Regions from separate parts of the Carboxylicivirga caseinilyticus genome, predicted to be linked through region 2. Evidence: riboswitches for the same ligand, from Rfam matches in the RefSeq annotation. Region 2 holds a riboswitch; each other region holds the start of a gene.
What was found. A riboswitch is a leader RNA that binds a small molecule or an ion and turns the genes downstream of it on or off. The one in region 2 is predicted to bind cobalamin.
Positions count from the first base shown of each region.

Region 1: another riboswitch for cobalamin. It lies ahead of ACRD62_RS09495 (DUF4198 domain-containing protein); the one in region 2 lies ahead of ACRD62_RS19055 (TonB-dependent receptor plug domain-containing protein).
Region 3: another riboswitch for cobalamin. It lies ahead of cobT (nicotinate-nucleotide--dimethylbenzimidazole phosphoribosyltransferase); the one in region 2 lies ahead of ACRD62_RS19055 (TonB-dependent receptor plug domain-containing protein).

Region 1 covers NZ_JBNGOX010000014.1:101,286-106,090, reverse strand. Annotated here, with positions in the region: gene ACRD62_RS09515 (DUF4838 domain-containing protein) at 1-681, shown strand, start outside; gene ACRD62_RS09510 (YkgJ family cysteine cluster protein) at 923-1,516, shown strand; gene ACRD62_RS09505 (threonine/serine exporter family protein) at 1,520-2,017, opposite strand; gene ACRD62_RS09500 (threonine/serine exporter family protein) at 2,021-2,794, opposite strand; cobalamin riboswitch at 3,128-3,308, shown strand; gene ACRD62_RS09495 (DUF4198 domain-containing protein) at 3,407-4,207, shown strand; gene ACRD62_RS09490 (helix-turn-helix domain-containing protein) at 4,663-4,805, shown strand, end outside.
Region 2 covers NZ_JBNGOX010000047.1:37,740-42,544, forward strand. Annotated here, with positions in the region: gene ACRD62_RS19050 (FecCD family ABC transporter permease) at 1-573, opposite strand, end outside; gene ACRD62_RS19055 (TonB-dependent receptor plug domain-containing protein) at 583-2,496, opposite strand; cobalamin riboswitch at 2,612-2,806, opposite strand; gene ACRD62_RS19060 (family 43 glycosylhydrolase) at 3,339-4,805, shown strand, end outside.
Region 3 covers NZ_JBNGOX010000061.1:9,440-14,244, reverse strand. Annotated here, with positions in the region: gene ACRD62_RS21205 (adenosylcobinamide-GDP ribazoletransferase) at 1-176, opposite strand, end outside; gene cobT (nicotinate-nucleotide--dimethylbenzimidazole phosphoribosyltransferase) at 250-1,284, opposite strand; cobalamin riboswitch at 1,374-1,564, opposite strand; gene ACRD62_RS21195 (SUMF1/EgtB/PvdO family nonheme iron enzyme) at 1,877-2,710, shown strand; gene ACRD62_RS21190 (permease) at 2,812-4,188, opposite strand; gene lolA1 (outer membrane lipoprotein periplasmic chaperone LolA1) at 4,325-4,805, opposite strand, start outside.

The DNA.
Region 1 (4,805 bases), on a different contig from region 2:
ATTGCATTAAATGAAGAACCTGATGGTATTTCGTATTTCGATAGAAGTGTTGATACTATTGTCGTTAAACAAGAAATGTTAGAATATCTCAATCGATTTACGATCAATTCAATTAATACCGGAGCTGTAAATATTAATGAACGACTTTTTAAGACGGATGATTATCGTACTTATGCTTTAAGTAAGTTAAAACGAATAACAGCCTTAAATAAAGCTAAAGGAAAGAATATTAAAATATTAAGCCTATACAGTGATAAGTATCCTGTTGGAGGAGCTTCGGCTTTAAACGATGGAGTGGTTGGAGAATTGGATTTTCACCAGAAATGGTTAGGGTTTGAAGGTGATGATATGATTCTTCTTGTTGATTTGGAATCACAGGAGGAAGTTCATAAAGTGAACATGAACTTTTTGAAGGCTATTAATTCTTGGACTTTTCTTCCATTGGAAGTTAAAGTTGAAGGGTCAATCGATGGCAAAGTGTTTAAAGAGTTGGGAAGAATAAAAAATAAGGATGAAGACAGAGGTTTTTTAGTACAGTCAATACCCTTTACGATCCAATTTGAGACAGAAAAATACAGATATTTAAAAGTAACAGCTAAATCAATGAAACAATGTCCTGAATGGCATCGGGGTTTTGGTAACCCAAGCTGGATGTTTGTTGATGAGTTGATTATTCAATAATTATATTTCTATAAAGGTCAGGATAATTAATGGTTTCCTGACCTTTTTTAGGATAATTGCTTTTATGAGATTAAAGTTAATCTAACTTTTTTATTAGTTGAAATATACTATTGAAAGAACTTTATATTAGAGATAAAAGTGCATGTTATTAGTGTTTTTTAATTCATAAAAATATTTGAGTTACTCAGAATCAGTTATCATTCTTTCGCATATATTTGGATAACATATTGATGAATATTTTATGACCATAGTGCACAAAGTCCGTGCTGTTGAGAGATTATTCAAAACACTGGAAAAAGACGTTCAAAAACTAAAAGAACAAACCGGTATTAGCTGTGCTAATAATTGCATAAAGTGTTGTACAACCTCCAATATTGAGGCAACACCAGTTGAGTTTTATCCATTGGCATACCATTTGGTTAAAAATGATTTATCCAACGATATTTTATCTCGAATTGATCAGGTTAATAATTCTGCTATTTGTCCTCTTTTGGATACATTCTCCATCAATGGTTCCAGAATTGGATGCATGTTTTACGAGCAGAGGGGACTAATCTGCAGAATTTTTGGATATACCTATCGTGTAAATAAATACGATCAACGTGTTCTTGCCACCTGTAAAACCATACAAACTGAACATCAGAATGGGGTAGTCATAGCTAATGAAATACTTCGCTTAAAACCATTGGGTCCCAAAGCAACCGATTATTATCAGCGGTTGCAGTTTGTCGATTATAATAAGGCACAAAAAATGTATCCTATTGGAGAAGCCATTAAAATAGCGATTGAAACCATTGCCACCCACTTTCATTATAAAAAGGGTAAGGCAATGTAATTCTTATGGATTTCGTTTAACCAAAGCTACTATCTCACGAGCAGACTCATGACGTGTCAATAGCATGGGAATTGAAACACCAACAGAAATGGACAATAATACAAATACAGCATTTAAACCATTACTGGTTACATTATGCAGCACTTCTACGTATTGATCCGGATTCAGATCTTGTGTTAATTGTATTAAACCCAGCATGGTACGGTATGAAAATGCCCCGGGTATCATCGAAATGATTGATGGGATGGCAAATACATACATGGGTGAGAGTTTGTTTTGTGCTGCACTGATACTTAAAAATCCTACTACAATTGCAGCTAAAAAGCTGGCAGTAATTACATGCATACCAAACTCCATTGTAACATATTTGGTGAGGCCGCAAACTGCTCCCATTCCCAGAATTACAATTAAAGTACGATGGGGTACATTAAATAAAACAGCAAATCCTATTGAGGCCAGTGCAGGCCATAACATATGTTCGAAAATTGAAAGTACAGTCATCTCTTAAATCTGATAAATTAATAATGATAAAGCCAATCCCAGTGCGATAGATAAAACGATTACCATTCCGTGCATACCTCTCACAATTCCATTCATAATATTACCATCAATAATATCTGAAAAGGAGTTGACTAATGGTACTCCTGGAATCAGGTATAAAACAGAGGTTGCAAATGCATATTCAGGATGATCTCCTAAATTGAATTTAACAGCTAAACCTGATATCAATGAAGAAGCAAGAGAAGCAAAAAAGATACATATGTATGGATTAAAGGTTTTTTTAACAGCCTCCTGACGAACAAATAAGCCAACGAAGGTAGCTCCGAAAGCTATACTCATTTCAATCATTCCTCCACCAAACAAACGACAAAATGATAAATCGGCAAGACTTACCAGTAAGAGTATAATGATTCGGGGATAATGTGGAAGGCTTTTTAATCGCTCAATCTCTTTCTCAATTTCGTCCAACGACCATTTCTCACTTACAATGCGCCAACTCATGTTGCTGATGCCACTAACCAGACGGAAATTAACCCCATGGGGTGAAGTACGTTTTAGTTGGTTGAATGAGTGCTGATCGTCTTTGTCGTCGATATGTAGCATTAAAGCACGGTGAGTAATCAATAACTCAAGATTATAGCCAAAGGCTTTAGCTATTCGGTTAAGTGTTACTCTGATTCGCATACTGTTGGCTCCGTAACTCATAAGTAAGGAACCAATTTCCAGTAGAATGGATCCGAACCGTTCTACCTGATCTTTATGGATACTTTTTTCCATAGCTGTTACTGTTTGTGTTTTATTTAATTTCTTAAATACAACTGTTCGATTCCATGTCCCCCCAAACAGCTATTTTGAAGTTGCAAAGATAGAAAGAGTAATTCAATGCTACTGCTATAAAATGATGTTTTATTTCTGTAATGTGTGGGTTTTAAGATATTTTGTGAGAAAAAACGAGAAAATTAAGAAATGGATGTTTAAAAACAGAGGGTGGTGGCTTATAATTTAGTTATTAGAGGCATAGTTAAAAAAGAAAAAATGGACGGTAATGTCAGCTAATATAATTTTAAAATATCTATCTGTCTTTAGTAAGGTTTCACACATTCTTTCTATATTTTTGCGTTCGTATTCGGTTCTTATCGATTAAAAGGGAATCCTGTTAGAGTCAGGAACTATCCCCGTAGCTGTAAGTTCCAATGAAATGTTTTATCATGCAAGCCACTGTTGTATGAATGAATGGGAAGGCGATAAAACAGGAACAAGTCAGAAGACCTGCCGGATATAAGTATCGTAGCTTTCGGGAGAAAGGCAGAAGATAATAACTTCGCGAAAAATTCTTTTCATTTTCCCGCATCTACTTTGTGATGAATGTTTAATCTTTAATAAATATCAATGAAAAAAGTAGTGCTTTTAGTTTTGTTGTTAGGTGTTTTCAATACTCTTATTGTTGATGCTCATGTGCCATTTTTAAAGCCTAACCAGTTTATTATATTGCATAACCGATTGCAAATAGAATCTTCCTTTACTGAGTTTCCTTTTCAGGCAGATTTTGCCATGGTGGCTCCATTTTATACCATGTTTGGACCTAATGGAGAGGAGGTTCTGGAACCAACTGCAAAAACATGTGCAGCCTGCTACCTCGAGCCGGTAATATCTGGCGAAGGAACCTATCGAATTCATGCTGCTTTGCGTAAAGGACCCAAATACAAGGCAATCGAAACAGCCGATGGCAAGCTTTATTTTTCTGATGAAATAAAAAAGCATGAAGGCACCTTAACAAGTCTTCAATATTACAGTAGTGCTGATACTTATCTGATGAAGGGAAATGCTAATTATAAGACTCATTTGGTTGGCAAAGGAGTTGAAATTATACCATTATCATCACCCAATGAAATGATTTTCAATCAGAAAACTGAGTTTAAAGTTTATCATGATGGAACACCTGTAGCGAATGCCCGAATTGTGGTGGTTTATAACAATGAGCATTACGAAAAGAAAAGAATAGAGGACTTGTATGATGTTGAGAATGTTAGAGAAAGTAGTATATATGCCAATGAAGAAGGAGTGTTTACATTTACACCTAAAAAAGCTGGACTTGTTTTGTTATTTGTCACCATACATAAGAAGATAGATGACACACTATGGGAAAGTTACAATACTTCACTTACTTTGGAAGTTCATCTGTCAGAATAAATCTGAGCTTGTATTACCACACAACCTTATGGGTTTAATTAGTCGTTGATCGTTTGAAGTTTTCAAGTGCATTGATTGCATCTCAGTTACTTTTTTAACTGAATGGTCATGATTAACAGACGAAGCTTCATATTTACCGAATAGAAATCCACCCAAGATTATTAGTGGCATGAGTATTAGAAAATTCTTTAACATGACTCCTGTTTTTAATTAATTGTATTTGTTTTTAATGATTTGATAGATTCAAAAGTACTTTAGAAGAGTGCCTGACTAAAACGACAATTCGAAAAGGGTAAGGAGGCTTTTAAGGATATTCAGTAAATTCGGGACTGTATGATGTTGGTAACTGAAGGTTTTCTTCTTGATTTCTGCAATAAACCATTTGATATGATTTATATTTACGGATTATTGCAAATAGTTTTAGTTTATTTATTGATTTTTCATTAATAAATCCAATGATTCAACAACAGCTTTTTGAGGAAATTAAGAAGAAGATAGATCCGAACTTAAGGTTAGCCGATGTTATAGGTGACTTATTAGGAATCAGTTCCGATTCAACTTATCGCAGAATTAGAGGTGATAAGGAATTGTCGTTAAG
Region 2 (4,805 bases):
GCTTATGGCATTAAATCCGCCCAGCATCCAAAAATAGATGCTTTCCATTTGTTCGCGATTAATCACCAGTAACAACGAAACAACGGCACCCAGCATTAAACTCATGGCAATACCGGCCAGTAACAAGGTGTTTTGTTCCGACTGTTTTAGGTTAAAGGCAAACCAGTAAACAATGGCCAGTGCAGATGCTGAACCCAGAAATGCAAAGAAAGGAATGCTGAACATGCCGGCCTGAAGTCCCAGAACAATGGCAATGGCTGCACCTACTGAAGCTCCGGATGAGATGCCCAGAACATAAGGATCGGACATGGGGTTGCGAAATACTGATTGAAAAGCACCACCGGAAGCGGATAAGGCCATTCCCGCAAGTAATGCCATTGCAATACGTGGCATTCTTATTTGTAATACAATCTGCCCAATTCCGGCATCAGCCTCGTTAGGGTTGAAAAAGCTCATCCAAAGCTGCGATAAAGAAACATTAGACGGCCCCAGGGTTAATGCTATAAAAGAAAGTAGCACTAACACCACCAGTGTTAGTGCTACTATCCATTTATATTTGGCAGATGTAATCATGCAATGAAATTAGTTTAAACTCAATTGAATGCCAAGTAAAAAATATCTGCCTGGCATTGGGTAGTATTGTCGGGTCTGATAATTTGTATCCCAGATATTATTGATTTTAAAGGTCAGTGCAGTTTCTACCTGTCCATCGAATCGTTTTTCGAATGACAGATTACCAATGTTATACTTTGGCATTAAAGTAGAATTGCTGGCTGATGTATATCGTTCGTCGACAAAACTGTGAGCGTAAATTAAGCGCAAACCTCTATATTCTCCAAATACGGCAGCAGCTGTTTTTGATTTAGGAACATAAGGCAGCAGATTTTCCGTGTCAGGATCAACGGCATCCTGGTTGGTATAATTAATGTTGCAACCAATGCTGGCTTTGTTGATTTTGGTGTTTATACCGGCATGTATTTCCAGTCCCTGAATCTCTGCTTTATCCTGATTAAATACCGTCCAGGTGCCGTCTTCAAGTTGTCCCCAGCTAATCCATTTTTCAAGGCTGTTTTTAAACCAGGTAGCCTGCACCTGAAATTCGGTTGAAGCAACAGTTTGCTCATAATGCAGACCGGCCTCATAGTTAAATCCGGTTTCGGCTTCCAGATTTGGGTTTCCAACCTGAGTTCCCCCCGACCAATATAAATCGTTGAAGGTTGGTATACGATAGCTGGTTCCGGCTTTTGCTTTGGCTGATAATCCGCCCACTATTTTTTGTGTCAGACCAATATTGCCAGTGATGGTGAAATCGCTGTCACCGGCTTTTTCGCCACGTCCGTTTAAAGTCACAAAGGTTCCGCTTTTTTTGTTCTTAATACCAAACGAAGTAAATGTGGCAAAACGATTGCGACCTTTTTCGCCTTCGTAAGAGCTCGATTCAGCTTTTTCGTAGGTGTAATTCAGTCCTAAATTCCACTTTAACCAGGGGGTGAAGTTAAGATCCAACTCCGCCTCGTTGATAGAAGAAAGTCCTGTTGTTTTGGTGGTATCAGAAGTAGATGGTTTTTGATAATTGGTTTCGGTAGAGAATAAAGCTGTTCGAACGGTAACAACTCCATTTTTAAGGGGTGCTTTCCATTCTGCTGCTCCACGTATAGCCTGGTCGCGTTGTTCGGCATCCGAAGTTTTTCCTCTTGCCATGTCGCGTACTGTTGGAGCAATTTGCTTATCCACATCCTGGTACCATAAATGTATGCTGATGTTTTGTCCGTTCTTCAATCGAAAATGATTGTTCGACATCACTCCAAACTGATGCATATTGGCATTAGGCAGGTCTTTATCCACGGTAGTTGTTACCCCTGAAGAAGTGTAATCTCCGGTAAACGGAAAGTCGTTATCGGCCTGCTGATAATAAGTGCGTAAAACACCGCTGTAATTTTTGTTTCCGTACTGAATACCTGAAGCTCCGTTGAATCGTCCAAAACTACCGGCATTGATGGTCATAAACGATTTTTTGGCTTCATTGTAACGGGCTTTGTTATTAAGATAAATAACACCGCCAACGGCTCCACTTCCAAAAAGGGCAGAGTTTCCACCCATCTCCATTTTAATATCATCGGAAAACAGTAGGGGAAGGGTTGATATGTCGGTGCCGCCATTGGCGATGCTTTGTAAGTTAAAACCATTCCATAGGATAGGGGTTCGGTTGCTTCCAGCACCCCGTGCATTAATACTGGATGATCCTGTTCCGTAAGCATCAATGTTCATGGGAGAAAGGAATTGTAAAACTTCATCCATGCCCAGTGTTGATCTTTGCATTAAAAGTTGTTGATTAGGCTGATAAACAGTGCTGCCAGCATTGAAATTGCTCAAACGGTTTTCGGTGATGTTCACCTCAGTTATCACAATTAATGTGTCGGTTGATTGGGCAACTGGCTTCAAAAATGCCATGCCTGATAAAAAGCCACCAATAAGGAGACGTTTTAAATAATTCATTTTACAAATAATTTATTCAATGGTTAAACTATTTGTAGCAGTTAGGAAAATGGAGAAGATAGATAGATTTGTCTAGAATTACCTGTCTGTCTCTTCGCTTTTACTCCCGAAAGCTACGATACCTTTGACTATGGCAGGTCTTCTGACTCACTCCTGAAAGACGCCTTCCCAATCGCGTGAAACGATCAGTGGCAAGTAGTGCCTTTCATCAAAATGGAGTTTACAGCAGCGGGTACTGTTCAGGATTTTCACCTGATTCCCTTTCAATCCGATTTGAATGACCGGATTTACCGTAATCGGTCGCAAAGGTAGAAAAGATTTTTAATGCGCAAACTTAAAATATAAGTGTGTGGTATATTTTATAAAATTATCAGGCTATAATAAATGTGAAGGATTTGTTATTACTGATTCATCACTAATCTATTAACCAACTTCAATTGCGTCCTAAATAATATTTGATAATGAAAGAAAGCTACTGTGTATAACAGGCCTCAGTTGGCGAGCAAAAAAACAAGGTTGAATTGACGATTAAAAATCGTTTACTGTTTGAGTTGAGCGTAGTCAACGAGTTTAAACGATTTCAGTCAATTGACCGTAGTTTTTTTAGTGAGACAGGTGTAGCCTTGATTTTCTTTGCTTCGTTTCTTGCATCAAGGCAAGAAATGAAGTCGGGTTTGGGCGAAGCGCCAATTTGAAAAATAATTAGGACAGAATTGAACCAACTTCAAGAAAAAGTTTTGGATTATTTATGGAAATTAATGTAAGTTGGTAATCTCAAATATGAAAAAACCAAACGACCTCATTGAATCAATTTTAAAAGTTTAATTAAATCCAAATTAGCAATGAACCGGATAAAGAATGCCTTACGTTTAGCCTTACTGTTTGTTAGTTCACTTGTATATGCTCAGGATCCGATACCTCAAACCTATTGTAATCCGCTTGATATTGATTACACTTACATGATTTATAACTCCGCCTGGAATATTTCTTATCGTTCGGGAGCTGATCCGGCAGTGGTTGAGTTCAGAGGTGAATACTATATGTTTGTAACGCGTTCGTTTGGTTACTGGCATTCAACTGATTTGGTTAACTGGGATTTTATTCGTCCGCAGCAATGGTTTTTTGAAGGTTCCAATGCACCTACGGCATTTAATTATAAAGATTCTGTTATTTATTTTGCCGGTGATCCTGCTGGTTACGGAAGCATTCTTTATACCGATGATCCTAAATCCGGCAAATGGTCTTCTGTAGCATCCATTTCAAATAATATACAGGATTCAGAGCTTTTTATTGATGATGATGGAAAAACCTATTTGTATTGGGGATCATCAAATGTTCATCCTATTAAAGTAAAACAGCTGAATAAAGATGACCGAATGCTTCAGATTGGTGAACCAAAGGACCTGATTAATCTTAATGAAGAAGAGCATGGATGGGAACGCTTCGGTGAGAATAACTTTCATCCAACCATCAAAGAAGGTTATATGGAAGGTGCCTCCATGACCAAGTATAACGGCAAGTATTATCTTCAGTATGCTGCGCCCGGCACTCAGTTTAATGTATATGCCGATGGTGCCTATATTGGAGATTCGCCAGAAGGACCCTTTACCTACATGGAAGGCAATCCGGTGAGTTTTAAACCCGGTGGATTCACCAATGGTGCCGGTCATGGAATGACCGTAAAAGCTACTGATAACCAATACTGGCATTTTGCAACCATGGCATTAGCATCCAATTCTCACTGGGAGCGTCGTTTGTGTATGTTTCCAACTTATTTTGATGCGGAAGGTATCATGCATTGCAACACTCATTATGGCGATTATCCGCGCTTTAGTCCCGATCATCCAACAAAAGCCGGACAACATTGTGGCTGGATGCTATTATCGTACAAAGGTAAAACCACCGTATCAAGTTCGGCTTTACAGATAAAGAAAAGTACAGCTGATGATGGCGAATTTGATATTGAGGAAATGAAAGTGGAACATACGCCAGATGGCAAAATCATTTCAAAGGTATTAACTGACGAGAGTCCTAAATCCTTTTGGGTAGCTGGCTCCAATGATGCCAACCAATGGGTAGAGATAGAAATGAACCAAATTGGAAATGTATATGCTTTGCAGCTCAATTATCACGATCATGAATCAGGTATTTATACTCGTGTTGACGGTTTACGTCATCGTTATATAATTGAAGCCTCGTTAGATGGTGCTAATTGGCAGACCATTGTAGATAAAAGCAATAGTTTTAAAGATACACCCAATGCATATATAACGCTGAAACAACCTGTAAGAGCTAAATATATACGGTAT
Region 3 (4,805 bases), on a different contig from region 2:
AAGTAAGAAGCTGAAAGGTATACAAGAGCTGATAATCCTCCCACAAAATATCCAACCAGAGGAAAATAACGATTACATTTGTTCAGATTATCCTGTGAAAATGCAATGTTAAAAGGGATCGGTATTCGGGTAAAAAAACCGAATGCAGTTAATATAAGGTTGAATTGTTCCTTCATGGCTATTATTAAGTTATAAGATAGAAGAGAAATAGGCTATTAGCCAATAGCTATCGGCTAATAGCTTATAGTGTTATCTGTTACTTACGCCCGCATCAGCAAAGCTACTCATCTCATTAATGAAGGCAACCGCAGATTGAATCAATGGGTATGCAACTGCTGCTCCGGTTCCTTCACCAAGGCGCATGCCTATGTTTAAAAGGGCATTTGCACGTAAATGTTTAAGCATGTATTGATGGCCTTTTTCATTGCTCTGATGCGTGAAAATGCAATAGTCCAGTATTTGTGGTTGCATTGCGTAAGCCGCCAGTAAGGCTGATGTTACAATGAATCCATCTACCATAATAATCATATTCAATTCGGCTGCTTTTAACATGGCTCCACAAATGGTAGCTGTTTCAAAACCGCCAAAGCAAGCCAAAATTTCTAATGGATCAGTTATGCTTTTGTGTAAATCAAGAGCTTTGGTTATTACATCGGCCTTGTGCTGAATGCCTTTGTCATCCAATCCGGTGCCTGCACCACATGCATCAATTGGTTTTACTTTGGCATATTTACACAAAAGGGCAGAAGCAGAGGTTGTATTGCCAATGCCCATCTCACCGAAACCAATTATGTTGGTACCTGTTTGATGTAATTCTGTAACAATATCAGCACCATTTTGCATTGCTAGGCTACATTCTTCTAATGTCATGGCTGGTTCAACGGCAAAATTACGTGTTCCTTTAGCTACTTTTTTGTTTATTAATTGATCATTAGCTTCAAAGTCGTAATTAACACCGGTGTCGGCTACCAAAAGGTTAATCTGATGTTGACGGCTGAATACATTAATTGCTGCTCCGCCAGCAAGAAAATTCATTACCATTTGAAAGGTTACTTCCTGCGGAAAAGGACTAATCCCTTCGTGGGTTATACCATGATCACCCGCGCAAACTAATATGGCCGGTTGGTTCAGCTTCGGATGTAAAGTTTGTTGAATGCGACAAATTTGGGCGCCAATGGTTTCTAATTGGCCCAATGAACCCAACGGTTTTGTTTTACCGTTAATTTTTTCAGTAATTGCTTGATCTAATGTGTGATCAATACCTTTGATTTGAATCTCCTGCATTGTTTATGCATTAAAAGTTAAACAATTATCTTCAGGAGGGAAGTGGAAAGAATTAATAGCACAAGCGTGCGCATCTGACTACTTTACCCCGAAGTTTATATGCTAAGGCAGGTATTCTGGCTCATCCCTTATCAAATAACGTCTTCCCGAATAATCTAAAATTCAGTGACATAATGTTATTGACATTGAGACTTACAGCTGCGGGGACAGCTCCGGAATATCATCTTACTGAGCACCGGATTCCCTATTATGCTTGCGCACCTTAGTGATGCAAAAGTAATAAAAAGATTTGGACGTAGTGAGGTTAGGATGTGTAATGGTCGATGTTTGTGTAGACGATTGAAGACTCAGGATAGTAAGTAGTGCCGCAAGGATAGACAGTGAACATATCAAGTAAGATTGGTATGCAATGAGATGAATGTTGTTTATTACATTACCGTGGCTTATGTTCATGTTTCAAAACTCAGTTTTTAAATGAATCAATACGGGACTTGATATCAGCATTTTAATTTAAAAGAGAAATAAGCAATAAATGTTAGATTTAGGAGTTCTGAATATTACATAATAATTAAACTACAACATTATTAAAACTATGAAAAAAATAGTCATTCTATTAATGCTTTTTTGGTCTGGTTTGACATTGGGGCAGAGTAAATTAAAAAATATGACTTTCATTCCAGCTGGTGAAATAATTCTTCAGGATGAAAATTCAGCAGATAGCAGAGAAGTAAAAGTTAGTTTGCGTTCCTTTTTTATTAGTAATGAGATTACGAATAAAGAATTCAGAACATTTGTTGATTATTTGAAAGCACACCCTGATGGAAATCTTGAATGGGTGGATTTGAAATCGAAACCCTTTGAAGAACTAAGAAAAGACTTGAAATCGTATATTGTCTCATGCAAAATGGCAGATGTTTTATCGAATCTGATAGATACTTTTGCAATGGCCAATGAATATCCAATCAACAGTGAAGAGTATACACTATACCAAAACTATTTTACCGACAAAAAATATGACGATTATCCGGTAGTTGGGGTTACCAGGCAAGGTGCAATGTATTATTGTATTTGGCGAACAACTATCGAAAACAATGAATTGATGAAAAAAGGTAAACCAACCCAAATGAGCTATCGGTTAGCAACATTGCCTGAGTGGTATTGTGCTCAACAATATTGTCCTGGTCCATCTGTCAAAAGCAGTAAGGTTGATAATGTGAAAAGTCAGAAAGTTAAAAAAATGGAAGTTCCTAACATGAATGGGAATGTTTCGGAATGGATTTCGAGCAGTAATGAGAATGGTGAAAATATAGCAATGGGTAATTCCTGGAAAAGTGGTGACGATAAGCTTTTAAAGACTTTTAAAGACAAGAATGTTCGTGAAGGGTATATTGGTTTTAGAATTGTAAAGGATTCAATTTATGAATAAGCACGACTGACTAGTTTTGTTTACTTGATGATATTTCAATAAAAAAGAAACCCTGCAAACAGATGGTTTAGTTTGCAGGGCTTTTATATTATTATCGAGTTTTATGCTAATCCTTTATACGAATAACCAAGGGATTCAATTGTAGATTCAACAATTGCATTATCTTGTTCAGAGGCTTCCACAATAACACGATTACTTTGTGGGTCAGCTTCAACAGAAGCAATGCCATCTAATTTTCCTAGATTTTTTTCTACGCTCATTTTGCAATGACTACAGGTCATTCCTTCAACAATATAAGTTGTTTTAACAGTAGGTTTTGCCATGGTAAATGATGTGTTAAAAACAGGAACAACAGGCGCTCCTGCCGATGGTTTATTGTTGTTATTAAATATGATTGATTTTGAAAGTCGTTCCGTTTGAATTGTGGCTTTTTTTAATCTTTGTTTTTTGAGATATTTTTGAATATAACCATTCACTATTAAGGCAATAAGGGTGATGGCTGATAGTAACTGAAACCATTCTGGTAATAGCTCATGTCGATGCCCTTCGTGCATGGCATGTTCGGCTAGAGTAAACCATTCACGGGGTAAAAAGGCATTTATCAAAGTACCGAAAACCATAGCTCCCAAAATTATTGAACCGAGGTAGGAGATAAGCGTTTTTAATCCAAATACTTTTTGAATGATGGTAATTGTGGCAGCATTGGTTGCGGGTCCTGCCATTAATAAAACCAAAGCTGCACCTGGTGATAACCCTTTTAGCATTAAAACTGCTGCAATAGGCACTGATGCTGTAGCACAAAGATAAAGCGGAACTGAAGCAAGAAGTATGATCAGCATGCTTAATGGTTCATTATCCAGGTAATTAGCAAAGAAATCATCAGGAATAAGTACGGCTAATACAGCAGCAATTAGAATGCCTATTACCAGCCACTTGGCAATATCCATTAAAAATTCATAAAAACCATATCGAAAGATACCTTTCCAGCCTTGTTTGGTGCCCATCTTATCCGATTCACAACTTTCGCCTGATTTAGAAGCGTCTACCTTATCATCTTTTGCGATGGTATTGGTGGCTACACCTCCTAATACACCTGTAATTAAGGCAACAATAACACGTATAATGGCAAACGGTAATCCTAATAATGAATAAGTTACCATAATAGAGTCAACACCTGTTTGAGGGGTTGAAATTAAGAAACTAACGCTTGAACCTTTGGATGCGCCATTACGATAAAACGATATTCCGGTTGGTATTACACCGCAAGAGCATAAGGGGAGGGGAATGCCTAAAATGGCTGTATTTACAACGGATCCAAGATTGCTTTTTCCCATGAATCTGTCGATCCAGCTTTGTGGGAACCAAACCTTCAAAATGCCTGCAAAGAAAAAACCCAATAAAAGGTAAGGTGACATTGCCTTAAGCAGGTCAAACAATGAATTGAAAAAGTCGATTGTATAGGTCAATATTGCTTCCATATCCTGTAAACTTAATTTATCTGTTTTAGTTCAAACAGTTAAATAAATCGATAAATGTAGATTTTTGGATAAGTGGCAAAAATAACAAAAAAATCCTGCCGATAGACAGGATTTGAGTTTATGCTTGAATTAATTATTATCTCATATCTATCACATCAACATCAGGGTTGGCAGCAGAATCAAAGACAAAACTCTTATCATCAACTTGTTTGTTAGTAATCATCTTTTTAACAATTACTGTATAGTTGTTGCCATCTTTTCCCATCTGACGAAATGAAAATAATGTCAGATCATCTTTAAATACCAGTAATTTAATTCTTGAATAAGGTTTATCACGATTAGTAGGATACAGGTCAATTTCGTGTACATCACGTCCTTCAGCAACACCATCACCAACATAGTTAAGTTTATAACCATCCTGATATATATTAAATATAGTAGCCGGATTTAGTGTTTCCTCATCATCTGGATCTGGGGTTGTAATATTTACTTCACCTGCTTCAACCATATGTGTGTAAAGAACTTCTCCATCGTAATAGGTGTCAACATCCATTAACGATACTTTGTATTTATTACCTTTTAATATGATGGAGCCATCATATATCTCTTCAATATTT